Regions from separate parts of the Streptomyces sp. A01 genome, predicted to be linked through region 1. Evidence: riboswitches for the same ligand, from Rfam matches in the RefSeq annotation. Region 1 holds a riboswitch; each other region holds the start of a gene.
The links. A riboswitch is a leader RNA that binds a small molecule or an ion and turns the genes downstream of it on or off. The one in region 1 is predicted to bind cyclic di-AMP.
Positions count from the first base shown of each region.

Region 2: linked by a shared signal. The riboswitch ahead of AC5P1B_RS25640 (M23 family metallopeptidase) and the one ahead of AC5P1B_RS09540 (C40 family peptidase) in region 1 are both predicted to bind cyclic di-AMP.
Region 3: linked by a shared signal. The riboswitch ahead of AC5P1B_RS26350 (M23 family metallopeptidase) and the one ahead of AC5P1B_RS09540 (C40 family peptidase) in region 1 are both predicted to bind cyclic di-AMP.
Region 4: linked by a shared signal. The riboswitch ahead of AC5P1B_RS19045 (transglycosylase family protein) and the one ahead of AC5P1B_RS09540 (C40 family peptidase) in region 1 are both predicted to bind cyclic di-AMP.

Region 1 is NZ_JBWLKN010000006.1:2,408-9,889, forward strand. It holds gene AC5P1B_RS09525 (esterase/lipase family protein) at 1-184, shown strand, start outside; gene AC5P1B_RS09530 (M23 family metallopeptidase) at 369-2,417, shown strand; gene AC5P1B_RS09535 (ATP-dependent DNA helicase) at 2,704-5,568, opposite strand; cyclic di-AMP (ydaO/yuaA leader) riboswitch at 5,714-5,958, shown strand; gene AC5P1B_RS09540 (C40 family peptidase) at 5,967-7,217, shown strand; gene AC5P1B_RS09545 (hypothetical protein) at 7,464-7,482, opposite strand, start outside.
Region 2 is NZ_JBWLKN010000021.1:63,865-71,346, reverse strand. It holds gene AC5P1B_RS25650 (M16 family metallopeptidase) at 68-1,465, shown strand; gene AC5P1B_RS25645 (M16 family metallopeptidase) at 1,543-2,910, shown strand; cyclic di-AMP (ydaO/yuaA leader) riboswitch at 3,259-3,421, shown strand; gene AC5P1B_RS25640 (M23 family metallopeptidase) at 3,436-4,311, shown strand; gene AC5P1B_RS25635 (GntR family transcriptional regulator) at 4,555-5,241, shown strand; gene AC5P1B_RS25630 (HPr family phosphocarrier protein) at 5,369-5,650, opposite strand; gene AC5P1B_RS25625 (bifunctional acetate--CoA ligase family protein/GNAT family N-acetyltransferase) at 5,799-7,482, shown strand, end outside.
Region 3 is NZ_JBWLKN010000022.1:96,534-104,015, forward strand. It holds gene AC5P1B_RS26340 (DUF6227 family protein) at 151-1,062, shown strand; partial or broken gene AC5P1B_RS26345 (SpoIIE family protein phosphatase) at 1,260-1,529, shown strand; cyclic di-AMP (ydaO/yuaA leader) riboswitch at 1,886-2,010, shown strand; gene AC5P1B_RS26350 (M23 family metallopeptidase) at 2,022-3,101, shown strand; gene AC5P1B_RS26355 (aldo/keto reductase) at 3,232-4,200, shown strand; gene AC5P1B_RS26360 (helix-turn-helix transcriptional regulator) at 4,760-5,389, shown strand; gene AC5P1B_RS26365 (HutD/Ves family protein) at 5,821-6,420, shown strand; gene AC5P1B_RS26370 (L,D-transpeptidase) at 6,430-7,482, opposite strand, start outside.
Region 4 is NZ_JBWLKN010000013.1:48,765-56,246, forward strand. It holds gene AC5P1B_RS19035 (sigma-70 family RNA polymerase sigma factor) at 1-611, opposite strand, end outside; gene AC5P1B_RS19040 (AAA family ATPase) at 796-1,335, shown strand; gene AC5P1B_RS19045 (transglycosylase family protein) at 1,451-2,635, opposite strand; cyclic di-AMP (ydaO/yuaA leader) riboswitch at 2,643-2,838, opposite strand; gene AC5P1B_RS19050 (DUF2690 domain-containing protein) at 3,155-3,445, opposite strand; gene AC5P1B_RS19055 (hypothetical protein) at 3,933-4,091, opposite strand; gene AC5P1B_RS19060 (GlxA family transcriptional regulator) at 4,862-5,806, opposite strand; gene AC5P1B_RS19065 (MBL fold metallo-hydrolase) at 5,901-6,494, shown strand; gene AC5P1B_RS19070 (M55 family metallopeptidase) at 6,674-7,482, shown strand, end outside.

The DNA.
Region 1 (7,482 bases):
CCCGGACCTCATCGCGCGCAACACGCGCATCCACGGAATCGGACATCTCGCCCTGCCCGTGCACTGTGCCGTCGCGACGGGCATCCGGCAGGCACTGACCGTGGAGGAAACCGTGGAGAAAGCCGTGGCGGAAGAGGTCGACGAAGAGGTCGTAGACGCTTCAGAGCCCGCTTCGGTTGCTTGATCCCCGCGTTTTTCATCGAACAGAAGTCGAACACGCGGCCAAGTAATGCCGATCGAAGCGCCGAAAGGCGACCAAATGCCCGTTCTCGGCGTGCTCGAAACCAGTGGACGATTGTCGGCGTCACGTACCGCCGGGTACAGTCGCCGCTAATTCTCCTGCTGTCGAGGCGAAAGAGAAGTTGGTGGTGAACAACCGTCATCCGTCGGGAAGCTCAGACCCGGCGGCCCCCGCTCCGGATGCCTCGTACGCGTCTTACGATCAGCAGAGCGCACAGCACGGCAACACCGGGTACGACGGTTACGCCACGGGCACCTTCAACAATCCTGGCGCCGCCTACGGTGAAGGCGACGCGCTAGGCGATCCGTTGTTCGGCACTCTGTCGGGTGGCCCCGACGCCGACCCGTACGGCAACGGCGGTCAGTACGGCTCTGGGCAGTACGACGCCTCGCAGTGGAACACGGGCAGTCAGCCCACGGTTGACTCCGGTGCTCAGGGCGACGCTCACGGCGATCAGGGCTCGTACGGCGACCAGTCCGGCGGGTACGACACGGGTGACACCGGCAGCTATGACACCACCGGCACCTGGGGCAGCGCCACTGGTTATCAGCAGATGGCGTCCGGACAGTCCGACGCGGGGCAGTTCGACAGCGGGCAGTACTCCACCGGCCAATACGACACCGGGCAGTACGACGCCCATCAGTACGGCGCGGGGCAGCACGACACCGGCCAGCACGACGCCGGGCAGTGGAACACTGGCCAGTTCGCAGCGGGGAACCCGGAGATGGGCCCGTTCGACGACAACGGCGGTCAGCTTGAGGCAGGCGCTGGACAGTTCCGTCCCGGCCAGCCGGATGTGAGCCAGCCTGAAGCGTGCCAGTTCGGCACTGGTCAGTTCGATACGGGTCAGTTCGGTACAGAGCAGTTCAATCCCGGGCAGTTTGATTCCGGGCAGTTCGACACCGGGCAGTGGGCGCCGGGCCCGTACGGGGCCACTCAGTTCGATACGGGTCAGCTCGACTCAGGGCAGTTCGATACGGGGCAGTTGGACAGTGGCCAGTACGACGCCGGCCAGTGGGACACCGGTTCGTACGCCATCGCTCCTGAAGCCGGGTACGAACAGCAGCAGTACCAGCAGCAGCCGCAGAGTGAGCACGCGCAGTCGCAGGAGCAGGCTCCCGAGCAGGCGTACAGCCCTGCCCCCGAAGCCGAGCCTGAACGTACGGCCACTTTCCCCGCAATCACAGTCGACGAGCAGGGCCTCGCTCCTGATGCCCCCTCCGTTCCTGACCGCACGCCCGCATTCGACGGCGCCTCTGACGTGGACGGTGCCGACTCGGGTTCCGGTTCCGACTCCCGATCCGCGGCTGAGCCCGTTGCCCGGCCCTCGCGGCGGCGCCAGAACCATGACGAACCAGCGGCCGGGTCCCGTACCGCGACCGACACCGCGACCGCGCCGCCCGCCCGCAGGGACGGCAGCCGCAGTCGGCGTCGCCCGAGCACCAGGTCCAAGCGTTCGGCGCTGCTCACCGTCGCCGTACCGTCCGTTGCCGTGATGGGTGTCGCGGCCGTGGCCGCCGCCTCGGTCAGCGGTGTCGGTGGCGGGGGCAGCGGTGACAAGAAGAAGAACACGACTACGCAGGCGGCGCCCGACACCGCGTCCGTGAAGCCGACGGTCGCCAACAGCAAGCTGGACACCCAGCTCGCCGGGCTGACCGAGGACGCCGACGACTTCGCCGACCGCGCCAGCCGTACGCAGGAGCGCCTCGACCTCAAGCAACGGCAGGCGACCGAGAAGAAGCGCAAGGCGCAGGAGGCGGCGCGCAAGGAGGCGCAGCGCCCGAAGTTCGCGCTTCCGGTCGCGCAGCATGGGCTGAGCGCCCAGTACGGCCAGGCCGGGATCAACTGGATGTCGGTGCACACGGGCATCGACTTCCCCGTCAGCTACGGCACGCCGGTGATGGCCGCGACCGACGGCACCGTACGCACGCAGTTCAACTCGGCGTACGGCAACATGGCGATAGTGACCTCCCCCGATGGCACCGAGACCTGGTACTGCCACCTGAGCGGCACCAAGATCCGGTCCGGCTTGGTTCAGGCGGGGGACACCATCGCGTACTCGGGGAACTCCGGGAATTCCACCGGGCCTCACCTGCATTTTGAGGTGCGGCCCGGTGGTGGGTCTGCGGTCGATCCGCTGCCTTGGTTGCGGGGGCATGGGCTCGACCCGACGTAGCGGTGTCCGCCGGCGCGTGGCGGTGTGGGCCCAAGCGGTTCTTTCCCCTACCCGCCCTTTCCCGTTTTTGTCCTCAAGCGCCGGACAGGCTTGTTCTTGCCCTCAAGCGCCGGACGGGCTACATCCGTCGGACCACAAGCCAAGACTGGTTGCACCATCCTTCCAGCGCCCGCCTGGCTGAAAGTTGTCCTCAAACGCCGGACGGGCTTGAAATTCAAGCCCGTCCGGCGTTTGAGGACATACGCAGCCTGACCGGCGTCTGAGGCCGACGGTTGGCCCGTTGCGGCTACAGCTTTTGGACCGGGGCGTAGCGCAGCAGCAACCTCTTCGGCTTTTCCTCGCCGAAATCGATCGTTGCCTCAGCCGCGTCGCCGCTACCCTTTACTCCGACCACCGTGCCGAGGCCGAACGAGTCGTGCGTGACCCGGTCCCCCACGGCGAGGGAGACCACCGGGCGGTCCTTGACCCGGCGGGTCGCGAAGGCGTTGCTTCCGCCACCCCGGCCGCCGGAGCGGGTCGAGGAGGAGAAGGACGACGACAGCGAGGACGCGATCGATCCGCCGCCGACGCCGCCCATCGAGGCGGACGGGGTTGCGGGGCCCGTGCGCTTCCAGTGGAGATACTGGTCGGGGATCTCCTCCAGGAAGCGGGAAGGCGGGTTGTACGCGGGCTGGCCCCAGGCGCTGCGCATGGTCGAGCGCGTCAGATACAGCCGCTCGCGGGCGCGCGTGATGCCCACGTAGGCGAGCCGCCGCTCCTCCTCCAGCTCCTTCGTCTGGCCGAGCGCGCGCATGTGCGGGAAGACTCCGTCTTCCAAGCCGGTCAGGAAGACGACGGGGAATTCGAGACCCTTCGCGGTGTGCAGGGTCATCAGCGTGATGACGCCGGAGCCCTCGGTGTCCTCGTCGGGGATCTGGTCGGAGTCGGCGACCAGCGCCACCTTCTCCAGGAAGTCGGCCAGCGTGCCGGTTACCGCACCACCGGCCTCGTCCTCATCGGTCTCGTCCTCAACGGTCCCGTCCGCGGCACCGGTCTCGTCCACGCCATCAAGATCGTCGGTGTCGGTGTCAGCGGCAGCAGGGGCACCAGCGTCGGCCAGCTCCGCGGCGTCAGACGCACTGGCGCCCGCCGCGTCCGCAGCCGCCGCCACAGCGGCAGCCGCCCCCGCGACGTCAGTCGGGTCAGCCACCTCTGTCGCCTCAGCACCAGACCCAGACCCAGACCCAGCATTCACAACAGCAGCCGGGCCGGAAGGACCGCCAGGTCCGCCCGCGCTCGGGCCGGCCGGAGCCGCCGACACGCCCCGCTCCTGCTCGAACTCCAGGGCCACTGCCGCCAGCTCCTGGAGGTTCTCCACGCGGGTCTCGTCCTGCGGGTCGGTGGAGGCCTGGAGCTCCGCGAGGTAGCCCGTGCGCTCCAGCACGGCTTCGAGGACCGTCGCGGGGCCCGCGCCCGATTCGACGATGGTTCGCAGGTCCTCCAGCAGGACATTGAACCGGCGGACGGCGTTGACGGAGCGCGCCGCCATCCCGTACGCCTCGTCCACGCGCCGCAGCGCCTGCGCGAACGAGATCTTCTCGCGCTGGGCGAGCGCGTCGATCATGGCTTCGGCGCGGTCGCCGATGCCGCGCTTGGGAACGTTGAGAATGCGCCGCAGGGGCACCGTGTCTTCCGGGTTCGCCAGGACGCGCAGGTACGCGAGGATGTCGCGGACCTCCTTGCGCTCGTAGAAGCGGACACCGCCGACGACCTTGTACGGCAGGCCGACCCGGATGAAGACTTCCTCGAAGACACGGGACTGCGCGTTCGTCCGGTAGAAGACGGCGACGTCGCCCGCCTTGGCTTCGCCCGCGTCCGAGAGCCGGTCGATCTCGTCGGCGATGAACTGCGCCTCGTCGTGCTCGGTGTCCGCGACGTAGCCGGTGATCGTGGCTCCGGCTCCGGCGTCCGTCCACAGGTTCTTAGGGCGGCGGTTCTCGTTGCGCTCGATGACGGCGTTGGCGGCGCTCAGGATCGTCTGCGACGAGCGGTAGTTCTGCTCAAGCAGGATGGTCGTCGCGTTGGGGTAATCCTCCTCGAACTGGAGGATGTTGCGGATCGTCGCACCCCGGAACGCGTAGATCGACTGGTCGGCGTCGCCGACCACGCAGAGCTCGGCGGCGGACTCGGGCGGGCCGACCAGCTCGCGCACAAGCGTGTACTGCGCGTGGTTCGTGTCCTGGTACTCGTCGACCAGCACGTGCCGGAAGCGGCGGCGGTAGTGCTCGGCGACGTCCGGGAACGCCTGGAGCAGGTGCACCGTCGTCATGATGATGTCGTCGAAGTCCAGCGCGTTGGCCTCGCGGAGCCGCGCCTGGTACATCGCGTACGCCTCGGCCAGGGTCTTCTCGAACCCTCCCGCGGACTCCGTCTGGGAGCTGCCCCCGCCAACCTGCCCGGCGAAGGTCTCCTCGTCGATGAGCTCGTTCTTGAGGTTGGAGATCTTCGCGCTGAAGGACTTCGGCGGGAAGCGCTTCGGGTCGAGATCGAGATCCCGGCAGACCAGCGCCATCAGCCGCTTCGAGTCGGCCGCGTCGTAGATCGAGAAGGACGACGTGAAGCCGAGCCGCTTCGACTCGCGGCGCAGGATGCGCACACACGCGCTGTGGAAGGTGGACACCCACATGGCGTTCGCCCGGGGGCCGACCAGCTCGGCGACGCGCTCCTTCATCTCGCCCGCGGCCTTGTTCGTGAAGGTGATCGCCAGGATCTCTCCCGCGTGCGCCCGCTGGGTGCCCAGCAGGTGCGCGATGCGGTGCGTGAGCACGCGGGTCTTGCCCGAGCCGGCCCCGGCGACGATCAGCAGCGGCGAGCCGGCATGCGCGACGGCGGCCCGCTGCTGGTCATTGAGCCCTTCCAGCAGCGCGGCCGGGTCGATGGCGGGCCGGGGCGCACCGTTGCGGTAGTACGCGTCGCGGTCGGCGGGCGCGCCGGAACCGCCCCCGGGCCCGGAGAGGTCCCAGCCCTCGAAGAGGTCGTGCGGGATCTGCTCCGGGGCCTGGCCGGCGGGGCCGCCGGGATCGTCCTCGGGGATCTCATGGTCCTCGGGCGGGGGCTCCTGGCCCGGCTTCTCAAGATCCGCCAGGAAGCTGTCATCAAAGAGGCTGCTCATCGCCAACCGAGTCTAGGCCGCCGCACTGACAACCCGCACAACCCTTTCGGGCAAATCGAACATCAGCCTTCACAGCCGCCCCACACATTGGCTACCGTGCTCGCTCATGGCGGCCCGTATCCCCGTCGGCGACAGCGTCGGCAACGGGTGGCCCGCGCCGAGTCTGGTCCGTCAGCAGGCGGCCGGAGCCGGGGACCCACCTTCCTCACCTCCTCCGGGAGGAGAGGCCAGCATCACCGGGGTGAATCGGCCCGTACCCCCACGTGCGGACCGTAGGGCAGCCTTCCTCCCCTGTCATGTACGCCGCCGACACCGATCGCGTCAGCGGCATCCTTGACGGGGGCAGCCCGAACCCGACAGCTAACCCGGTAGGCGGTCCACGGAAGGAGTCGCCTCCCTTGGCGTCGCACCGCAAACCCCGGGCACGGGGGCTGGAAGCCAGTTCCAGTCGCCGTACCGCTATCGGCCTGACCACGGCCGCTCTCGCCTCTCTCACCCTCCTCTCGCAGACGTCGGCGAACGCCGCTCCCGGCGAGCCGAAGCCCTCGGTCGAGGAGGTGAAGAAGAAGGTCGACAAGCTCTACCAGCAGGCGGGCACGGCCACGCAGGAGTACAACGCGGCCAAGGAGCGCACCGACGGCCAGCGGGTCAAGGCGGACAAACTGCTGGATGACGTGGCCGAGCGCACCGAGAAGGTCAACGAGGCCCGCCGCAAGCTCGGCGCCCTCGCCACAGCCCAGTACCGGACCGGCGGAATGAGCTCGACCGCGACCCTGCTGCTGGCCTCCGACGCGAAGAGCCTCTTCGACCAGTCACACCTGATGGACCGGATGACCGGGCGGCAGCAGCAGGCCATCAAGGACTACCAGACCCAGCAGGCCGACGCCGCGGCCAAGCGGGGCAAGGCCGCGCGAAGCCTCGACTCGCTCACCCGGTCGCAGAACGAGCTGAAGGCCAAGAAGCGGTCCGTCCAGACCAAGCTGACCGAGGCCAGACAGCTGCTGTCGAAGCTGACCGCGGCGGAGAAGGCGCGACTGGCCGAGCTGGAGCGCGAGAAGGAAGCCGAGGCCAAGCGGAAGGCCGAGGAGCTGGCCCGTAAGCAGGCCGAGAAGGAGCGCGCGGAGGCCGCGGAACGCAAGCGCCAGGAAGAGCGCGAGAACAACGGCGGCTCGGGCGACGGAACAGGCAGCGGAACGGGCAACGGGACAGGGGAAGGAACCGGCGACGACCCCGGTGGCAGCACCAGCCCCGGCTCGGGCGACACGACCGACCCCTCCGATCCCGCCGACTCGTCCTACGACGCGAAGGCGAAGAAGGCGATCAGCTTCGCCCGGGCGCAGATAGGCAAGCCGTACGTGTGGGGCGCCACCGGCCCCAATTCGTACGACTGCTCCGGCCTGACCCAGGGCGCGTGGAAGTCGGCCGGGGTGACCCTGCCGCGTACCACCTGGGACCAGGTGAAGGTCGGCAAGCGCGTGTCCACATCCAGCCTCAAGCCGGGCGACCTCGTCTTCTTCTACGACGACATCAGCCACGTCGGCCTGTACATCGGCGGCGGCAAGATGATCCACGCGCCGAAGCCCGGTGCGAACGTGCGGGTCGAGTCGATCTACTACATGCCGATCTACGGGAACGTCCGCCCGGCCTGACGCGGAGCACTGACGCGGAGCACTGACAAGCGCCGACGCGGAGCGGGACGCAGGGCGCAGGCTCGTCCTCTTCTCCGGAGACCCCCGCGGTCTCCTGATGAGGGCGGGCCTGCCGCCGCGCTCAGCTGGTGCCGCTCACGCCGTGCCCTGCTGGTGCCCTGCTGCTCGGTGAGCCGTCCGCCAGGGCTGCGGCTCGACAGCCCTGTGTCTCGACAGCCGTGCGTGACGCGCCCGTGCCGCCGCAGGTCACACCCACAGCACGGCG
Region 2 (7,482 bases), on a different contig from region 1:
CAGCGCGCTTGCATACAGTGACAGGACTGCTCAACACGCGATAGATCGCGCGATCGAAGGGACGTACATGCCCATGGGTCACACGGCCACGCAACAGGCCGGTTCCGGCGGCCTGACAGCGACCGAGCACCGCCTGGCGAACGGCCTGCGAGTGGTGCTCTCCGAGGACCACCTGACCCCGGTCGCCGCGGTCTGCCTCTGGTACGACGTCGGCTCCCGCCACGAAGTCAAGGGGCGTACAGGCCTCGCCCACCTCTTCGAGCACCTGATGTTCCAGGGCTCGAAGCAGGTTCCCGGCAATGGGCACTTCGAGCTGGTGCAGGGCGCGGGCGGCTCGCTCAACGGCACCACCAGCTTCGAGCGGACCAACTACTTCGAGACCATGCCCACCCACCAGGTGGAGCTGGCGCTGTGGCTTGAGGCGGACCGCATGGGGTCGCTGCTCTCCGCTCTCGACGAGGAGAGCATGGAGAACCAGCGCGATGTCGTGAAGAACGAGCGCCGCCAGCGCTACGACAACGTTCCCTACGGCACCGCCTTCGAGCGGCTGACCGCCATGGCCTACCCGGAGGGCCATCCGTACCACCACACGCCGATCGGTTCGATGGCCGACCTGGACGCCGCGTCCCTGGACGACGCGCGCCAGTTCTTCCGCACGTACTACGCGCCGAACAACGCGGTCCTCTCGGTCGTCGGCGACATCGACACCGACCAGACCCTGGCGTGGATCGAGAAGTACTTCGGCAGCATCCCCGGGCACGACGGCAAGCAGCCGCCGCGCGACGGGTCCCTGCCCGACATCATGGGCGAGCAGCTGCGCGAGGAGGTGCGCGAGGACGTCCCCGCCCGCGCGCTGATGGCCGCCTACCGCCTGCCGCACGACGGCACCCGCGAGGCGGACGCCGCCGACCTGGCGCTCACCGTCCTCGGCGGCGGCGAGTCCTCCCGGCTGCACAACCGCCTGGTGCGCCGCGACCGCACCGCCGTGGCCGCCGGTTTCGGGCTGCTGCGCCTCGCGGGCGCGCCCTCGCTCGGCTGGCTCGACGTGAAGACCTCCGGCGGAGTGGAGGTGCCCGGCATCGAGGCCGCCGTCGACGAGGAGCTGGCCCGCTTCGCCGCCGAGGGGCCCACCCCAGAGGAGATGGAGCGCGCGCAGGCGCAGTTGGAGCGCGAATGGCTGGACCGGCTCGCCACGGTCGGCGGCCGCGCCGACGAACTGTGCCGGTACGCGGTGCTGTTCGGCGACCCGCAGCTGGCGCTGAGCGCCGTGAGCCGGGTGCTCGACGTCACCGCCGAGGAGGTACGGGCGGTCGCCCAGGCCCGGCTGCGCCCGGACAACCGCGCGGTGCTGGTCTACGAGCCGATCACACCGGCCGAGGAACCCGAGGCGGCCGAGCCGACGGAGCCGACCGACGTGGTCGAGGCCGATGACAACGCAGCGAGCGAAGAAGGGGCCGACCGGTGAGCGACGCCGCAGCCACGACCGCGACCCAGACGAACGCGACCAACGCCACCAACGCGACGGACACAGCCGTGACCAGCATGGAATTCCACCCCCAGCCACAGCCGGGCGAGGCCAGGCCATGGGCCTTCCCCGCCCCCGAGCGCGGCGGGCTGCCCAACGGCCTCACCGTGCTCCGCTGCCACCGCCCCGGCCAGCAGGTCGTCGCGGTCGAGGTCAACCTCGCCGCGCCGCTCGAAGCCGAGCCGAAGGGGCTCGACGGCGTTGCCACGATCATGGCCCGGGCGCTGTCCGAGGGGACCGACAAGCACGCGGCCGAGGACTTCGCCGCCGAGCTGGAGCGCTGCGGTGCGACGCTCGACGCGTACGCCGACCACCCCGGCATCCGCGTCTCCCTGGAGGTCCCGGCGTCCCGGCTGCACAAGGCGCTCGGCCTGCTCGCCGACGCGCTGCGCGCCCCCGCCTTCCCCGACGGCGAGATCGAGCGGCTGGTCCGCAACCGGCTCGACGAGATCCCGCATGAGCTGGCCAACCCGGCCCGCCGTGCCGCGATGGCCCTGTCCAAGGAGCTGTTCGCGGCCGACTCCCGGATGTCCCGGCCCCGCCAGGGCACCGAGGACACCGTGCGGGACATCGACGCCGCCGCCGTGCGCGCCTTCTACGCGGCGCACGTGCGCCCGGCGACGGCCACCGTCGTGGTCGTCGGCGACCTGACCGGCGTCGACCTCGACGAGGCGCTGGCCGACACCCTCGGCGCCTGGACGGGGGACATGGCCGAGCCCCGGCCCGTGCCCGCCGTGTCCGCCGACGACACCGGCCGTGTCGTCATCGTGGACCGCCCCGGCGCCGTCCAGACGCAGCTGCTCATCGGCCGGGTCGGCGCGGACCGGCACGACCAGGTCTGGCCCGCCCAGGTGCTCGGCACGTACTGCCTCGGCGGCACGCTCACCTCGCGTCTCGACCGGGTGCTGCGGGAGGAGAAGGGCTACACCTACGGCGTCCGCGCGTTCGCCCAGGTCATGCGCTCCACCCCGGACGGCTCCGGGGCGTCGCTGCTGGCCCTCAGCGGTTCGGTGGCCACCGAGGTCACCGGACCGGCCCTGGACGACGCCTGGAAGGTGCTGCGCACCCTGGCGGCCGAGGGTCTGACCGACGACGAGCGCGATGTGGCCGTGCAGAACCTCGTGGGCGTCGCCCCGCTGAAGTTCGAGACCGCCGCCTCCGTCGCGGGCACCCTCGCCGACCAGGTCGAGCAGCATCTGCCGGACGACTACCAGGCCCGGCTGTACGCGCGACTCGCGCAGACCGGCACGGTCGAGGCGACGGCCGCTGTCGTCAACGCCTTCCCGGTGGACCGCCTGGTGACGGTGCTGGTCGGTGACGCCTCGGTCATCGAGGAGCCGGTCAAGGCGCTGGGCATCGGCGACGTGCGGGTGGTCACGGGCTGACCCCTGGCCCGCCCGGGGCGGCTCCTGGCGGGCCGCCCTCTCTCGCCCTGTCCGGCTGCCGCGGCGGGCCGCCTCCGGGCCGTCCGGCGCTCCGTTCCGACCCGGTCCGGAGGTGTCGTACCGGCGCGCGCTCAGCGGCAGTCGGGGTGGGCGGCGGGACAAAGCGGGCGAGGAGGCCCTGGTGTCGTACGCGACACCAGGGCCTTCGGTATGTCCGGTTTGCTGGAGAGGCTGCCTGTCTGCCGTGTGGCGTACGCAACAAACAGCCTGTTCTGTTTGCCGTTCGAAAGACGTCCCGCTTAGCGTCAATCCGGTTGTCCGTCAGAAACCAGTCACAACCGTGGCGCCGGGCAGCCATCGCCGAGTCCCCGTACGGCGCGAGCCAGGGGAGCCGGGGACCCATATGTCCCCTGGGGTGAATCGGTCACCATCCCGCGAGGGTGTGGTGCCCGTAGGAGACCTTCCTGCTCCGAACCCGTCAGCTAACCCGGTAGGCGAGAAGGAAGGAAAGGAGTACGCCTGCCCATGGCGTTCACCCGTGCCCCCGGTCGGCATCGCCGTCCCAGCCGCTTGTCCCGTAACACCGCGAGCGTCGCCGGCATAGCCACCCTCGCCGCCACCGGAGTCGTCGCCGGTATCGCCGCCCCCGCGATGGCCGCCTCAGGACCGGACACCACCGAGGCCGAGGACACCGGCCTCCACCAGGCGATCGCCGTCGACGAGGCCATCGCCGACCAGATCGGCGCCCAGGCCGACGCCCAGTACACGGCCGCCGAGCAGGCCGCCGCCAAGCTGAAGGCCGAGGAAGAGGCGCGCGAGCAGGCCAAGGAGTACGCCGCCGAGGCCAAGAAGAAGGCCGACGAGTCCAAGCGCAAGGCCGCCGCCGAGGCCGCGAAGAAGAAGGCCGCGGCGAAGAAGGCCGCCGCCGAGGCCGCCAGTGAGCGCTCCGAGGACACCGCACGTCCCGCCCGCTCCGCCGAGCGCCCGGCCCTCGGCTCGTACGTCTCCCCGATCGCGGGCAGCTACGTCTCCACCCAGTACCAGGCGTCCGGTGGTGCCTGGTCCTCCGGCAGCCACACCGGTGTGGACTTCCACGCCGCCTCCGGCACCTCGGTCCGCGCTGTGGGCTCGGGCACCGTCGTCGAGGCGGGCTGGGGCGGCGCGTACGGCAACAACATCGTGATCAAGATGAACGACGGCACGTACACCCAGTACGGCCACCTGTCGTCCGTCGGCGTCTCGGTCGGCCAGACGGTCACCCCGGGCCAGCAGATCGGCCTCTCCGGCAGCACGGGCAACTCCAGCGGCCCGCACCTGCACTTCGAGGCCCGCACCTCCGCCGAGTACGGCTCGGACATCGACCCCGTGGCGTACCTGCGGTCGCACGGCGTCAGCGTCTGACCGGCCCAGGCGGCTGTCCGGCACGCGCCCGTCCCGCCGGCAGCCACCCGCGAGGCGTCCCCCTCGCCACCCGCTCCGCTCACCGAAGGCCCCGGCTCCCCAGCCGGGGCCTTCGGCGTCGCCATGGCCAAAAAATATCCATGAAATCCCCGGGTCCGTCGGAAATACCGCCGCCTTCGAATACAGTTGCTGGACAGACATCAAAAGGGCGAGTTTCGCGGGGATTAAAGCGGAGGTTCGACAATGGGGGACCGTACGATTTCCGCGCACGTGGTATGCGTGGCGATCCGCGACGACATCGTGTCAGGGACCTTCGCCCCCGGCAGCAGGCTGACCGAGGAGCTGCTCGCCCGGCGCTACGGAGTCTCCCGGGTCCCGGTGCGCGAGGCGCTGCGCACGCTGGAGTCGGAGGGCTTCGTGGCCACGCGCAGGCACGCGGGCGCGTGCGTCGCGCGGCCCACCGAGCGGGAGGCCGCCGATCTGCTGGAACTGCGGGCGCTGGTGGAGCCGCTGGGCGCGGCCCGTGCGGCGCAGCGCCGCACCGAGGCGCACCTCAAGGTGTTGCGGGGGCTGGTCCGGCTCGGCCAGGAGCGCGCCCAGCGGGGGCAGCTGAGCGAGCTGAGGCCGCTGGGGGAGTGGTTCCACGAGACGCTCGCCCAGGCGTCGGGCAGCCCCAGCCTCGCGGCGCTGCTGACCCAGCTGCGCCGCAAGATCACCTGGTTGTACGCGGTCCAGCCGCCGGTGCGCGCCACCCAGTCGTGGACGGAGTACGGGGCGCTGGTGGACGCCGTGGGACGGAGCGACCCGGAGCGGGCCCGCTCGCTCGTCACGGCGCAAGCGGAACGCGCGCGGGCCGGGTACCGGCTTCGCAGCGCGGTCCAGGTGAGTTATTCGAAACATGTTGTCAACACCGCGAGTGCTCACCATTAACGGCCGTCCCGTATACAACGCACAGTAATTCGCGCGTCGGCCTCAGGTCATTCCGCGCCAATAAACAACAAAGCCGCGGTGACCTGAATTCTGGTCGCCGCGGCCGTGTCGTGAGTGGAAAAGCGAATCAGACCGTCTCCGGAAGCTCCTCAAGTCCCTCGGAGACCAGCTTCGCGAGGCGGTCGAGCGCGGCCTCGGCGGCGTCGTCCTCGGAGGCCAGCACGATCTCCTCGCCGCCCTGGGCGCCAAGCCCGAGCACGGCGAGCATCGACGCGGCGTTGACCGGGGTGCCGTCCGTCTTGGCGATCGTCACGGGGACGCCGGCGGCGGTCGCGGCGCGGACGAAGATCGACGCGGGGCGGGCGTGCAGGCCCTCGGCCCAGCCGACGGTGACGCGGCGCTCAACCATGGTGTTGCCCTTCAGGTCGTTACTGTTGTCTAGACCAGTCTCTCACGGCGTGCGGAATGCCCCGGGCGGGACCTCCCCACAGCCTGCCCCGCCACAAGGGTGCGCGCGAGCCGGACACTTGTCGGTCCCCCCGCCTACGCTGGGGCCCATGGAGAAGTCCGCCGATCACGCGTATCCGACCCACTGGGAAGCGGACGTCGTGCTCCGCGACGGCGGCACCGGGCAGATCCGCCCCATCACTCCCGACGACGCGCGGCGCCTCGTCAGCTTCTACGAGCAGGTCTCCGACGAATCCAAGTACTACCGGTTCTTCGCGCCCTACCCCCGCCTCTCCGACCGCGATGTGCACCGCTTCACCCACCACGACTACGTGGACCGGGTGGGCCTCGCGGCGACCGTCGGCGACGAGTTCATCGCCACGGTCCGCTACGACCGGATCAACGAGCGCGGGATGCCCTCCTCGGCGCCCGCCGACGAGGCCGAGGTGGCCTTCCTGGTCCAGGACGCCCACCAGGGCCGCGGCGTCGCCTCCGCCCTCCTGGAGCACATCGCCGCCGTGGCCCGCGAGCGCGGCATCCGCCGGTTCGTCGCCGAGGTGCTGCCCGCCAACAGCAAGATGATCAAGGTCTTCACGGACGCGGGCTACACCCAGCAGCGCAGCTTCGAGGACGGCGTCGTCCGACTCGAATTCGACCTCGAACCCACCGCGCGGTCCCTCGCCGTCATGCGCGCCCGCGAACAGCGCGCCGAGGCGCGCTCCGTCCAGCGCCTCCTCGCCCCGGGCTCGGTGGCCGTCATCGGTGTGGGGCGCGAGCCCGGCGGCGTCGGCCGCGCCGTGCTGCGTGACCTGCTGGGCGGCGGCTTCACGGGCGAGGTGCACGCGGTCAACAAGGCGTTCCCGCCGGGGCGCTCGCGCCTGACCGGCCCCGACCTCGCCGAGCCGCCCCCGCCCCGCACGGCCGCGGGCGTCGCCGCGTACCGCTCCATCCGTGACGTCGAAGGCCCGGTGGATCTCGCGGTCGTCGCCGTCCCCGCCGAGCAGGTGCCCGCCGTGGTCGCCGACTGCGGCGAGCACGGGGTGCAGGGCCTGGTCGTCGTCTCCTCCGGCTACGCCGAGAGCGGCCCCGAGGGCAGGGACCGGCAGCGCGAGCTCGTACGGCAGACCCGTTCGTACGGCATGCGGCTGATCGGCCCCGGCGCCCTCGGCGTCATCAACACCGCGGCGCGGGTCCAGCTCAACGCGTCGCTGTCGCCGCAGATGCCGCCCGCCGGGCGGATCGGGCTGTTCACCCAGTCCGGCGCCATCGGGATCGCCCTGCTGTCCGGACTCCACCGGCGCGGCTCCGGGCTCTTCGGCGTCTCGACCTTCGTCTCCGCCGGAAACCGGGCCGACGTCTCCGGCAACGACCTCCTCCAGTACTGGCACGACGACCCCGACACCGATGTCGCCCTGCTCTACCTGGAGTCCATCGGCAACCCGCGCAAGTTCACCCGCCTCGCGAAGCGGACCGCCGCCGTCAAGCCGGTCGTCGTCGTCAAGGGGGCCAGGCACAGCGGCAGCGAGCCCGCGGGCCACGCCGTCCCCACCACCCGCATCCCCGACGCCACGGTCTCGGCGCTGCTGCGGCAGGCGGGCGTCATCCGGGTAGGGACCGTCACCGAACTCGCGGACGTGGGCCTCCTCCTCGCGTCCCAGCCACTGCCGCGCGGGCCCCGCGTGGCGATCCTGGGCAACTCCGAGTCGCTGGGTCTGCTCACGTACGACGCCTGCCTCACGGACGGGCTGCGCCCCTTCCCGCCGCGCGATCTGACGACGGCCGCCGAGCCCGCCG
Region 3 (7,482 bases), on a different contig from region 1:
GTCAGCGGCGGGCGTGGCGGCCAAGGAAGAGCGACTTCCGGCGATGGCTTCCCGCAAACGCCCCACGTGTGCCGTGTTCGTGCCGCTACGGTAAGTGCACGAGCTGGTCGCTGGGGGGCGCGGCGGGACATGGCCGGGAGGAGAGAAGACATGAGGCATTCACCACTGGGCGGGGATACTCCCGCCGGGCAGCTTGCGGGGCTGCTCGCCCGCGCCCAGAACGGCTTCGACATCGGCGACGCGATGCTCGAACGACTGCGTACTGCACTGATGCACCAGTCTGAGCTGCGCTCATGCCGCCAGTCCAACACTCGCTCAAGCCCGGTCGGCTGCAACACGTACCGGCATGTGTTCCTGCTCGCTGATGGCAGCAGCCTGTTGCTGTGGGAGCTGGAGCACAACACGGGCCTGGGCGGAGGCGCGCCCTCCGGAGGTGCGCCGGCGGCTGAGGCGGCTGGGGAGTCCAGTGCTGAGAGACCGGTCGAAGGGTGGCCGTCCGCCGACGGCCGGACCGGCGGGTGGTCCGGCGGGTGGTCCGACGGGTGGTCCGACGACGAGGTGCTGTACGAGCTGTACGCCGATGAGCGGGCACTGGAGATCGCCGAGCGGCGGGTGCACGAGCGGATCGGTGGCGCCATGTGGGACGAGATCGACAGCATTCCCTTTTGGTTGCCCGAGCAACTTCGTTCGCCCGTTGGTTCCTTCGCGCCGCGCCGTGCGTACGCGATCGACGATTCCCCCGACCACGCCCGCCGCGTACTGCGCCGCGCGGAGAATCCCGACCGCCCTGGTGATGACGTCCGCGAACTGCTCACGACGGCTCTCGCGCACGACATCGCCCTCGCCTCCAAGCCCCGGCACCGCAGCGGCGGCGCTGACACCACCTGGTGCCGCTTCTACGAGCACGCGTTTTTGCTCGTCGGCGGTGACGAACTCGTCCTGTGGGAGCTTGAGCACAACCTGACGCCGGACGGCCGCCTGGTGTGCGAGGTCTACCTCGACGAGGCGGCCGCCGAACTGGCGGCCGACCGGCACGCCCGCGCCCTCGGTGTCGAGCTGTAGCGGCGTAGAACGAGTGCTGTAGCGGCGCGCGAGCTGAGCGGCTGTAGCAGTGCGGCGCCGCGTCCCTTTCAACCTTTCTTCGAGTCTCTCTTTTCTAGTACGAGTCTCTCCTTCCATGAGTCTCCCTTTCTACGACTCTCTCCCTGGCCTCTTCCGGCCTTCCACTCGTCGCCGCCCCGTGCTGCCGACGCCCTCGTCCTCCGGCCCGGATCGGTGGCCTGCGGACCGCGGCCCGGTATGTGGCGGCGCAGACTGACGCGCGCGTCGGTGGGGACCTGTTCGCGGTCCAGGAGACCCCGCATGGGGTCCGGCTCCTCATCGGGGGCGTCCGGGGCAAGGGGCTGGGCGCGGTGGAGGCCGTCGCGGTCGTCATCGGCGCCTTCCGGGAGGCGGCGGAGCGGGAGAAGACCCTTGAGGGACTGGCCGACCGACTGGAGCGGGCCCTGCGACGGGAGAGGGCGCGGCGGATACGGGGACTGCGGCGGGTACGGGGACTTCGGCGGGTACGGAGATTTCGGTGGGTGCGGCGACGGCTGCGGCGGTGGCGGGTACGGCGACTGCGGTGAGTTCGGCTACCCCGAGGCTTTATCCGTCGCGTTGTGTAGTCGATCTTGACCCCTCCGCTAGACCGATGCCGTAGTGCAGTCAAGGGAGTGGTTTATTCCTGAGAAGCGCTTGGAAACACGCCGTGCTCTCTATTAACGTTCGATAACGCAGCGCGGTTGTCACTGTCGTCGCAAGAGGCGGCACCGTGCGCCGTCGCCGAATCCCGCGGGCGCAGCACCACGTGTCACACCACATGTGTCACACCAGCACATGGGTCACACGAGCTGTGCCAAGGGAACCGGGGAACCACACCTTGGGGTGAATCGGGCTGAACCAGGCCCGTAGGAGACCTTCCTGCTCCGAACCCGTCAGCTAACCCGGTAGGCGAGAAGGAAGGAAAGGAGCACGCCCCCGTGGCGTCCAACACGTCTGCCCTGGAAGAGACTTCCCCCGTCTACGACGGTTTTGACGGCCCCCCTGGCGAAGACTCTTGGGAGGAGTGGAATCCCACCGCGGAATCCATCGCCCCCGTTCGCGGCAGGCATCGCGTGGCCAAGCAGCGCGGCGGCACCATGGCGCGCAGCGGAGCCGTGCTCGGTGTCGGCGTCATCGCGGCGGTCGGCGCGGGCGGCATGGCGTCCGCCAAGGAACGCCCGAACACCCCCATATCCATGCCCGACCTCGCGCACGTCGCCGACGAGGTCATGGACACCGTGCCCGACGCCAGTGAGCTTCCCGGCGTCGGGTCGTTCGTGTCCGACGACTCCGGCGACTCTCCCGGTCAGGCCGACCCCACGGCGGGCACCCCGCTGACCCAGGCGGGCCTCACCACCGAGGAGTCGGCGAACGGCACCGCCAACGCGGGCGAGGCGCTGCGGACCCGCATCCTGCGGCAGGCCGAGTCCCAGCAGGCGGCGGCCGAGGCGGCCGAACGGGCGGCGGCCGAGAAGGCGGCGCAGGAGTCGGCGGCGGCGGAAGCGGCGCGTAAGAAGGCCGCCGAGGCGGAGAAGAAGAAGGCCGCCGAGGCCGAGGCCAAGCGCGAGGCCGCAGCGGAGGCCAAGCGGAAGGCCGAGGCGGAGCGGCGTGCCAAGCTCGCCGCGAGCTACTCGCTCCCCGTCGGCTCGTACACGCTGACCTCGTCGTTCGGCCAAGCGGGCGACATGTGGTCGGCGAACCACACCGGCCAGGACTTCGCCGCCCCGACCGGCACTCCGGTGAAGGCGGTGCACAGCGGCACCATCACGCAGGCCGGGTGGGCAGGCTCGTACGGATACCGCATCGTCCTCACGCTCAAGGACGGTACCGAGGTCTGGTACTGCCACCTGTCGTCGATGACGCGGACGTCCGGCGAGGTGACCACAGGCGACGTCATCGGCCGGGTCGGCGCCACCGGCAATGTCACCGGGGCGCATCTGCACCTGGAGGTCAGGCCGGGCGGCGGAGCTCCGATCGACCCGATGGCCTGGCTGCGCGAGCACGGCTTGCAGCCGTAGGGGCTGGGCAGCGGCCGCCGCCAGATGCGGTATGCGCCACGTGGCGTGCGGCGAGCGGCATGTGCCATGTGGCTGAAACGCGGCGATGATCGGCTGGAACATGTGGCGTCGTGAGTTCGTTGATCTACGCATGGCGGATCATGGAAACATCACGCGTACAGGTTCGCGCCGCATCGGCGAGGCAGACGTCTTTCCGCTGGCGCTCGGCGGCAACGTGTTCGGCTGGAGTGCCGACGAGCGCGAGTCCTTCGACGTCCTCGACGCCTATACGGCCGCGGGCGGCAACTTCATCGACACCGCCGACGTCTATTCGGCGTGGGTGCCGGGCAACGTGGGCGGCGAGTCCGAAACCATCATCGGCAACTGGCTGACGGCGCGCGGCAACCGCTCCGACGTCCTCATCGCCACGAAGGTGGGTGCCGGTCATCCGCAGCGGCGCGGGCTGGCCGGGGCCGCCATCAAGGCCGGTGTCGAGGCGTCCCTGGCTCGGCTGCGTACCGACTACATCGATCTCTACTACACCCACTACGACGACACGTCGGTGCCGGTGGAGGAGATCATCACGACCCTCGACGGCCTGGTGCGCGAGGGCAAGGTCCGGCAGATCGCTGCCTCCAACATCTCCCCCGAGCGGCTCAACGCTTCTCTGGAGTTCTCCGAGCGGGAGAATCTGGCCCGCTACGTAGCGCTGCAACCGCACTACAACCTCGTCTCCCGCGACACGTACGAGGGTGAGCTGGCCGCCGTGGCCGAGCGGCACGGGCTGGCAGCCGTTCCTTACTACTCGCTCGCCTCCGGCTTCCTCACCGGCAAGTACCGGCCGGGTGATGAAGGCGTAGAGAGCGTGCGGGCAGAGGGCGCCGCCAAGCATCTGCGGACCGAGCGTGGCCTGCGGGTGCTCGCGGCCCTGGACGCGGTCGCCGAGGCGCACGGCGCCGAACTCGCGACGGTGGCACTGGCGTGGCTGGCGGCGCAGCCGACGGTCGTCGCGCCGATCGCCAGCGCCCGCACCGTGGAGCAGCTGCCCGCCCTGCTGGCCGTCGCAGAGCTCACCCTCTCGGCTACGGAACTGGCGACGCTGACCGAGGCTTCGGCCTGAGACACGGCTTGAGCGCCACCCGGCTGCGCTCGCTGGCTGCGCTCGCGCAGAAGAGCACCGGCTCGCGCGCGACCGCCACGAAGCCGCTTCGCGGAGGGGCACGTGAGCGGGCTCAGCCGGGCACCGGCGCGGTGACGGGCGTTCAGGCAGCGGCGCACCTACCCGAAATGGTCCGGGCATTCCCTTTGCGTGCACACGAAATGGGGCCGACTGGTCCATAGCCGGTGGGCGGCCCCTCGCCATTACCCGTTCCTTACCGCGTCATTACCCTGCGTCGATCGCTGCCCGTGTCTACGGCCGAGATTTACTGCATTGCGCACACGCGTGGGGTAGACCGCCTCAGAGGAGTGCGTCGGCTCACTGATCTGTGTCAAGTGGATGTGCTAAGTTCCGGCTACTCGACTGGGCTGCCGCAGTACTTGGTGATGCCCGGCGTCTGACCAACGTCGGCTGACCATTGCGCGATTACTTCATGGAAGTGTCCGACTACTCGGCAGCTCCTGTTCAGGCATATCGGCGGCACTGCCGCCGACCTGACTCCAGCAGGCAAGGGGAAGCCGTGGGTCGCATCGTTCTTGTCATCAGTTCTCCGTCGCTCCACCGCCGCGTGGGCGACGCTCTGTCCGCCCCCGGCTGGGGCGTCGCCTCATGGACCCGGGCCCAGAAGGGCCGCACGACGCCAGCCGTCGACGTGGCCGTGGTGGAGTCCCGGGCCCTGGCCGCGGAACCGTCTCTGGCCCGCCTTGGCATGCGCGTGATCGCGCTGGTCCACGGCGAACACGACCCGTTCTGGCGCTCGCCGTGGCGGCATTCGGTGGCGGGCGTCGTGGACCGCGACGATCCCGACCACGGCTATGTCTCAGCCGTACGCGAGGTGTTGAGCGGCCGCGGCTGGATCTCCCCCGAACTGGTGCCCTGGGTGCTGTCCCACTCATCGGGGCGACCTCAGGCCCCGACGCCACCTCCTCCCGCCTCGGGAAAGCTCACCGGCCGTGAAGAGGACGTCGCGCTGCTCGTGGCGGAGGGGCTCTCCAACCCGGAGATCGCCGACCGGCTGTGCGTGGAACTGAGCACCGTGAAGTTCCACGTGTCGAACGTCCTCCGGAAGCTCGGCTGCCGTAGCCGGGCCCAACTGGCGGCGGTATTCCACACCTACAACACGGCTGCTCGCGCCATGCAGCCTCTCTAGCCCTCCGGCCGCTGGCTTTCCAGTTTTCCGGCCTTCCGGTCTCTGGCCTTCCGCTCTGCTCGCTCGCTGGCGCAGTCGCTTCTCTCGTTCTCGGGCGCTCTCGTTCATCCGGTGGTGCGATGGAGGTCCGCGGTGGTGAGCGGCGGCGTGCTGTGGCGTGCTGTGGCGCACCGGGTCCCGGGATGCGGAGATCATTGGGCTTGCGGCGGGGACGGTCAACGCTCGCTGTGGCCGGCTCTCCCGCAATTCACTCGCCAGAGCTTTGCCACGCTGTTTTCGGTGGCCTCGCGGGCGGAAGAGTTCATGACTGCGCATTCCATGCTCATTCCTGCGACACAGCCTCCGGCAATATCTTCCAAGAGCCACCTGGCACAGACAGCTGACACAGCCCCGACTCCGCTCCGGAGGGGGCGGAAGGTAGGAGAGCGGCGTTGCCCGTACAGATCCTCCGGGCCGAGGACCACACTTCCATGCCCTGGAGCAACGGCGGCGGCATCACCCGCGAGATCGCCGCCGCTCCGCCAGGCGCGAACCTCACGGACTTCACCTGGCGCATCAGCCTGGCCGACGTCACCCGCGACGGCCCCTACTCCGCCCTGCCCGGCGTCGAGCGCACCCTCACCGTCGTCCAGGGCCACGGCATGACCCTGACCGTCGACGGCACCCCTCACTCCTTGACCAGGCCACACGTCCCCTTCACCTTCCCGGGCGACGCGCCCACGCACTGCCACCTCACCCGGGGCCCGATCACCAACTTCAACGTCATGACCCGCAGAGGCCAGGCATCAGCCACCGTCTCCCTGCTCGATACCGAGACCCCTCTGACCCCAAGCCCCGGCCAGACACTCCTCATCCTCGCCCTCTCAGGCACCACCACCCTCAGCGGAACACCCCTGCCATCCCGCCTCCATCGCTTCGACGCTGCTCTCATCACTCCACCGGCAGCCCAGCCCCTCCTGCTCGAACCAGAAGGGCTGGCTGCCTGCGTCACGCTGCGGTCCGAAGAGGAGCCGCACTGCCGGTGTGCGTGAAGTGGAGGGTTAGCTCAGCGCGCTGAGTTTCTTCCACTCCGGGTACGAGAGGTTCCAGTCGCCGAGCCCGTTGCCGGTGGCGACGGTGGCTCGGGTGGAGCCGGTGACCTGGACGAGGTCGCCTCGGGTGGCCTGGTCGTAGAACCACTTGCCGTCGGCGCGGGACATGCCTATGCAGCCGTGGCTCATGTTGACGCGGCCGAAGTAGCCCTTGCCTTCGTTCCAGGGGGCGGCGTGGGCGTAGGTGCCGGAGGTGGTGAGGTGGACGGCCCAGGGGACGTCCTTGTCGTAGGGGTCCGCTATGCCGACGGACTCGCTGGTCATGTTGACCATGGGGGCCTTGCCGAGGACGACCATCGTGCCGTTCCACGTGGGATAGCTGGGGTTGCCGCCGGAGATGGGGATGACGCGACGCTTCTCGCCGTCCTCGTAGACGGTCATCGTGTGCTTCTTGAGGTCGACCTTGGAGACGCGGGCCTTGCCGATGGTGAACGTGGTGGATATGTCACGGCGCAAGTAGCGGTCGGCCCCCGTGTTCACGCCGCTGAGACGCGCCTTGAGGGTGACCTTGGTGTCCTTGGCCCAGTGCTTCTCGGGGCGCCAGTCGACGCGTTCGACACCGGTGAGGGGGTCCTTCACCCAGCCCCAGGAACCTTCCGTTCTGGGTGATGTGGAGACCGACAGCTGCCGTTCGACCGCGGCCTTGTCGGTGACGGGGTGATCGAAGGCCAGGGAGACCGGTTGGCCAGTGCCGACGACCGCTTTCTTGGACGGGGTCACGGTGACGCCGTTGAACAGCTGCGCGGCGCGGGTGCGGAACGTCGAGGTGTGGCTGACCTCTTTGCCTGCCGCGTTCTTGGCTGTGGCGCGGATGGAGTAGGTCATCCCCGGGGTCATGGTGCGGTTGGACGTCCAGGCTTGTTTGGCCTTGTTCCAGTCGCCCGTCACGTTCACGGCGTTGGCTCGCGTGTCCGTGTCCGTGTCCGTGTCTGTGGCGCCGGCGTTGGTGGCGGTCGGGGTGACTTTCACTGAGGTGAGGGTCCCGTGTGTCGCGTTCACCTT
Region 4 (7,482 bases), on a different contig from region 1:
GGCAGCGCCCCGGCCTCGGCCGAGCGGATCAGGCGGGCGAGCTCCGCGCGGGCGCGGGCCACCCGGGACCGTACGGTGCCTATCGGGCAGCCGACCGCCGCCGCCACCCGCCCGTAGGGCAGCCCCAGCAGCTGCGTGAGGATGAACGCCTCCCGCCGGGAGGCGTCCAGGGTGTCCAGGAGGTCGAGCAGCGCCACGCCCTCCTCGAACCCCGGCAGTCCAGTCGGCTGGGCGTGCTCGGCGACCGGCACCCAGTCGGCGGTGTCGGCGACCGAGGGCCGTACGGAGGCGGAGCGGTAGCGGTCGACGAGCACCCGGCGGGCGATGACCCGCAGCCAGGTGCGGGCACTTGAGCGCCCGGCGAACCCGGGAAGACTGCTCAGAGCCCGTAGGTACGTCTCCTGGGTGAGGTCGTCAGCGCCCGGGACGTCGCCGCTCAGCCAGGCGACGAACCGCCAGGTGTCGCGATGAGTGGCGCGTACGAACCGTTCCGCCGCCTCCGCGTCACCGCCGCGCGCCTCCAGCGCCCAGCGGGTCACCTGCTCGTCGCTCTCCCCAGCGCCCCGCTCCCGGAGGCGCCGCACGGGTCGCGGTACGTCTGCGGTGTCCACGTCGGCATGGTGCCAGCCGCCGCCCCGGCCTCCGCCTCGCTGACCAATCCTTGTCGGGATTGCCCATTCGCCTTGCCAACTGCCTGGCCATGGGCTGCGCCCCCGCACCACCGGCCCAGCGTGGGCAGCCGGGATGTCGCGGGTTAGCGTGCCTGCTGACAGCGGCGGCGGAGGGGAGACATGCGTGATCGTCTGGGTGAACGGGGCTTTCGGCAGCGGGAAGACCACCCTGGTCGGCGAATTGCACCGGCGCTGGCCCGCGCCGTTGGTGTACGACCCCGAGCACGTCGGTTATCTGCTGCGGGAGATCGTGGACGTGCCGACCGGTGACTTCCAGGATCTCAGGCTGTGGCGGCGGCAGGTGGCGTCCGTCGCCCTCGGACTGGTCGAGGAGTACGAGCGGCCGGTCCTCGCCCCCATGACGCTGGTCGACCCGGGGTACATGGACGAGATCTTCGGCGCGTTCCGGGAGGCGGGAGTGGCTCTGCACCACTTCTTCCTCAAGGTCCCGCCGGAGGTGCTTGCCGCACGGATCGACGCGCGCGTGGTCGCGCCGGGGGACCCGGAGCGCGATGAGGCGGCGCGTCAGTGGGGGAAGGCGCAGATCGCGCGGTGCGCGGCCGCCGTCGACACCTTGCCCGCCGACACCGTTCTCCTGGACGGCGAACGGCCCGCGCACGAGCTGGCCGACGAGGTGCTGACCCTGGTCGGCGCCGACCGCTGACGATCGGCGAGTGCGGCCCCGGCCCCGGTCTCGGCCAACGAGAGTGCCCCTCCTCGCCACATGCGGCGAGGAGGGGCACTGGGACGTCAGGAGTGACGCGTGAGCCATAGTGGGCTCAGAGGTTGACGCCCTTGGCACGGAGGTAGGCGATGGGGTCGATGTCCGACCCGTAGCCGGCACCGCTGCGGACCTCGAAGTGCAGGTGCGGGCCGCTGCTGTTGCCGGTGCTGCCCGACAGGCCGATCTGCTGGCCGGAGGTGACCGACTGCCCGGCGGACACGGACAGCTGCGACAGGTGCGCGTACTGGCTGTACCTGCCGTCGGCGTGACGGATCACGACCTCGTTGCCGTACGCGCCGCCGGAAGCGGCGGAGACGACCTCACCAGCACCGATGGCCTTGACCTGGGTGCCGGTCGACACCGGGAAGTCAACGCCGGTGTGGTAGCCGCTGGACCAGCTGCCGCCCGACTGGTGGTACGGGGTCCCCAGGGTGGTGTTGGCCACCGGCGCGGTGAACCCGGACGACGAGGGCTGCTCGGCCTTGGCCGGTGCGGGCTTCGACTCGGCCTTCGGCGCCGCCGCCTTGGGCTTCGCCGCCTGCGGCTTCGGGGTGGCCGGGGCCTTGCCCTCGCCCGGCAGGCTCAGCTTCTGACCGGGGTAGATCAGGTCCGGGTCGGACCCGACGACGTCCTCGTTGGCGTTGTAGACGGCGCGCCAGCCGCCCTCGATGCCCTCAGCGTTGGCGATCTTGAAGAGGGTGTCGTGGGTCCGCACGGTGTACGAGTCGCCGTGTACGGGCTTCGCCCTCTCGGCGCGGGCGGCGGGCTTGCTGTCGGCCTTCGGCGCGGGCGCGGGACGCGCGTCGCGGGTCGTCGGGGCCTTCTCCTTGGTGCCGTTCGGCGCGATCTGGGGAGCCTCGCCACCAGCGGTGAGACCGGCCTTGCCCGAGCACACCGGCCAGGCGCCCGGGCCCTGGCTGGCCAGGACCTTCTCGGCGATGGCGATCTGCTGGTCCTTGGTGGCCAGGTCGGCGCGCGGGGCGTAAGCGGTGCCGCCGAACTCCCGCCAGGTGCTCTCGGTGAACTGCAGGCCACCGTAGAAGCCGTTACCCGTGTTGATGCTCCAGTTGCCAGTGCTCTCGCACTCGGCGACCTTGTCCCAGGTATCGACCGAAGCGGCGTTCGCCTGGGTCGCGCCCAGGAACGGGATGGCCAGACCGGCGCCGCCCGCGGTCAGGGCGAGCGAGATCCGCGCGAGGCGGCCGGTGGTGATACGGCGGTGGCGTCCACGACTAGACATAGGGGTGTTTCCTCTCCTATGCCTACGAGGTGAGCTGTCGGATTCGGGCTGGAGTTGCCCGGACGCACATTGCCGCGGCTTACGCCGCCTCGCGTCTTCACCCCTAGCCGTACCGCGAAAAGCACGGTCCGGCGCTTACCTGGTTCCCCCGCTCTTGCCGTGATCAGTCGAGGTTTCTCCGCGGCCGGCGGCAAGATTCGGCATTCCGGCTGCGGATTCCCGCCTGCGTTTCAGCGGGGCGCCAAAGTAAACACATGAATTTCTCCGCGACAAGCTTGATCAAGCAACTGGAGATCCACTACGGCACATTCGGGCGGCCCGACATCACGCTGTGCATGAGATCCATTTCTCACAGCAATAAGCGACCGCAGCGATCATCGATAAGTTTCCTGCGTACGGGCACGATTGACGATTGCCGAATTCAGACGGACGCACCGAGTAACAGGTTGCCTCGCAATTCAGTGAGCTGCGTCACTGGCGCCCGAGATGCCCCAATGGTCCGGTTTCGCGTCAGGTCCGCTAGCGCGCTCCAGGCGCCTGGAAGCACTGGCGCGGCGCTTTGCCCGCCGGGTCGAGGCACAGCCTCATGTCCCCCGGCCCGGCGGCCGGCGCCATCGGCGTGAAGCGGTAGCCGCGATCCGCGTACGCGTCATTGGTCTCCACCCGCTTCAGGGCGGTTCCCGCCACCGACATCGCTATCCGGTCCCCCTGCTCTCCCTGCACCAGCCGCCCCCACGCCGCCGCGCATGCCTCGCTGTACCGGATCTGCACCCGCCGCCCCCCGGCGGCCGCCTTGTCCAGCACCGTCACCGCCCGCCCCCATCCACGCACCCCAGCGCCAGCGGGTCCCCACCGTCGCAGGACTCTCCGTGGCAGGACTCTCCGTGGCAGGACTCTCCGTGGCAGCCGGGCGGCGCGGCCGCCGTCGGCGACCGCGACCGTCCGGCGGACGGTCGCCGTCCGCGCCGACCGCCGTCACGCTGATCACTCCAGCCGCGACGGCAGCCACCCCGGCGCAGCCCCCCGCCACCAGCACCGCCAGCCTGGGGCCCGTTCGCTCCCCCCGTGACTGCCCTGCGGCGCTCCCGGGCGGGGCGGCCGCGCGGCACTCGCCGTGCACGCCGTACCGCTCCCGTTCGGTACGGCGCCTCTCGCCCTCGGCCGTCAACCGGGCCCGGCCGCTCCAGGCCGCGTCCGCCAGTTCCCACAGCGCCACCAGCCGCCCGGTGGGCTCACCCGCCAGTCGGCACAGCGCGACCACGGCCTCCCGCGGCGGCGGCTTCTCCCCGCTGAGGTATCACGCCCATGACGACTTGCTGTACGGGGTCCTGGTCGCCAGGGAGGCGAGGCTGAGTCCGCTGCGATCTTTTAACTTGCGCAACTGAATGATGAGTTGCGCCACCCGGTGATCCAGAGAAGCAGGCAGTTCTTTCCAACGCGGCATGTTCCACTCCACACGCGTCGACATTCCTTGAGGCGCCGTGCCCCTATGCCGAGGACGACATCACATTCCCGCCTCCGGTTCCCACCGAGAAGCGGCCATTCTGGGATGCGAACACCGCCGATGTCCCAGCGTCGTCCCATCGCGGCGTCTCCCCGGGCAGCGTCCCAGCAGGTCAGCGCGTGGGACGACTCAGCGGCGACCAACTGGGCCTGCGGCTCTCGTCGTTGGCCGCCACGCCACGGCATCATCTGTGGTGCACACCGGACGGGGAGGAAAACGCACATCATGAACGTACGTAAGAGCCTCGCTCTGTCGGCGGCGACACCGTGCTCGGCGGAGGACTCGCCCTGACCCCGCTCTCCGGCGCGATCGCCGCGGAATCTACGACCCAGCCTCGGACAACCACCGCGGCCCAGGCCCAGCTCCCGGCAGGGGACGGGGTCGAAGCAGCCGCCAAGTGGCACCGCCTGTGGGGCCCCAGGGCGCATACGTGTGGGCCTCCTCGAAGTACTGATCCATCTGATCGGCGCCCACAAGCGGCAGCCTCCTGCGCACGGGGGAGAGACCCGACGCAGCCATAGGGGTCTCGCACGTCGTCCCGCCGGCCATCCGGCGGGACGGCGTGCTGTCGGCTGTCGGCTGTCGGCTGTCGGCTGTCGGCTGTCCACGGTAGAAGGCCCATGGGGCCAGGGACCGATCACCGATCAGGTAGGGCGGCAGCCGCATGTGACGGCGGCGGCGTACGCGAACGGCGCCGCCGCCCGTGCGGCTCGCGCTGTTCGCTACGGGGTGCGGGAGAAGGAGCGGCGGTAGGCGCGGGGCGGCACTCCCCGGCGGCGTACGAACTGTTCGCGCAGTACGGCCGCGCTTCCGTATCCGACCCTGCGGGCGATCTCCTCGACCGGCAGGTCCGTGGTCTCCAGCAGCTCCTCCGCACTGCTCAACCGCAGGTTGAGCAGCCAGGCGTGCGGTGTGGTGCCGGTCGCGGCAACGAAGCGGCGGGCGAAGGAACGCTTGCTCATCAGCGCGCGCCGGGCCAGCTCAGCGACAGGAAGCGGCTCGTGGAGATGTTCGCGCGCCCAGCCCAGCACCTCGGCGAGACGCTCGTCCTGGCAGTCCTCGGGCACGGGTGCGGCCAGGTACTGGGCCTGTCCGCCGTCGCGGTGCGAGGGCAGCACCAGGTCCCGGGCGATGGCGTTGGCTGTCGCCGCGCCGTACTCCCGCCGCAGCAGGTGCAGGCAGAGGTCGAAGCCCGCCGCTGCTCCCGCCCCCGTGATGATCCGCCCTTCGTCGACGTACAAGGACGCGGGTTCGACGGTGACGTCCGGGTGGCGGCGGGCCAGCAGGTCAGCGAACCGCCAGTGGGTGGTGGCCCGTCGGCCGTCGAGCAGCCCGGCGGCAGCGAGCGCGAACGCCCCGACGCAGTGGGCCGCGACCAGCGAGCCGCGCTCCTCGGCGGCCGCCAGCGCGTCAAGCGCGGCGGGAGGAGGCGGCGTGCGGAAGTCGGCCCAGGGCAGGGCGATCACCAGATCGGCGGCGGCCAGCCGGTCCAGGCCGTGCCCGATCGCGAGCGGCACGCCGAGGTCGGTACGGACCTGCCCGGGCCGGTCGGCGCACAGCGCGAAGTCGAAACCGGGCAGCCCCTCCCCGCGTGGGCCGAACACCTCGGCCACGATGCCGACCGCGAGCATGCCGACACCGGGCGGCGCGTAGGCGGAGACCGTCATGAAAGGAGGCACGCGGGCAGTGTGGCACGTTTCCTGCGATCAGTGGCAACAGGGCCACTCGTGCGCGGTCTTCCGGCCCGGAAAGCTTGAGGCCATGACAGACGCACCGCTCGGCCGCAGCGCCAGCTACAAGATCCTGACCACCGGCTACACCCTCTCGACCGGCCCCGGAGTCGCCGCGACCGTCTCCTACATCTCCGACGCGGGCCGCCATGTGATCGTGGACCCGGGCATGGTGGCGCACCGCGACCGCATCCTCGGCCCGCTGGCGGAGTCGGGGCTCGGCCCCGACGACATCACCGACGTGATCCTCAGTCACCACCACCCGGACAACACCATGAACGTGGGCCTCTTCGGGCAGGCCCGGGTCCATGACCACAAGGCGATCTACGAAAGGGACCAGTGGACCGACCGGGACGCCGAGGGCCATGAACTCACCGCGTCAGTGCGACTCATCCGCACCCCTGGACACAGCCCCGAGGACATCACGCTGCTGGTGGGCACGGACGCCGGTGTCGTGGCATTCGTGGGCGACCTGTGGTGGCGCCAGACCGGCCCGGCGGAGGACCCGGTGGCCCCGGACCGCGAGCTCCTGCGCGCCTCCCGGCTGCGGGTGCTGGCCGCCGCCGACGTGATCGTGCCCGGTCACGGCGCCCCCTTCCCGGCCGACGACACCGCACCGCGCTAGCCGCCCGGCATGTCCCGCTCTCCGGCGCGGCGGAGGGAGGGGCGTGCCCAGACGGCTGGGCTCGACCCATGGCGGAGGCTTTCGCCGTTGGCGACGAGCACCAACCCGCGTGCGGTGTCTGCCCGTCGCGCCGCCAAAAGTATCTTGCGCTGTGCCGGTGGTACGTACACTCCCGAGTCATGAAGGTGCTGATCTCTGTTGATATGGAGGGCATCTCGGGAATCGTGCATCCCACCGAGACGAATCCGGATCGCTACGACTATGAGCGGGGCCGGGCGTTGATGACGGCCGAGGCGAACGCCGTGATCGCTGGTGTTCTGGATGCCGAACCCACTGCCGTGGTGTGGGTCGCCGACGCGTACGGGCCTTTCCGGAACCTGCTGCCAGAGGAACTTGACCGCCGGGCGCGTCTGGTTCGTGGCAAGCCCCGCCCGCTGGGCATGCTCGGCGGGCTCGACGAGCACACCGACGCTGCTTTGTTCGTCGGCTATCACGCCCGAGCCGGTGGCGGGCCGGCCGTGCTGGCGCACACCATGAGCGACGCCATCCTCGACGTGCGGGTGGCCGGACGCTCCCTGGGCGAGATCGGTCTTAACGCCGCCATGGCCGGGCATTTGGGCGTGCCGGTCGTGCTGCTCAGCGGTGACGACATCGCCTGCGCCGAACTGGGTGATCTGGTCCCCTCCGCGGTGACCGTTGAGGTCAAACAAGCCCTCGGCCAGGCCGCCGCTGTCGCCCTGCATCCCGAAGAATCCCGGGAGCGGTTGCGCCGGGCGGCTGCCGAGGCCATCACGCGGCGTGCGTCGGTCGCGCCGCTGGCCATGGCCGGACCGCTTGATGTCGAGGTGGACCTTTCCGGCCCGTACATGGTCGATCTGGCGACACTCGTGCCGGGTGTCTCACGTGCGGAGGGCGGCCGTACGATCGCCTTCACCGCCGCCGACTTCGCCGACGCCTATCGGCTGGTCCTGCTGCTCGTGCAGCTCGC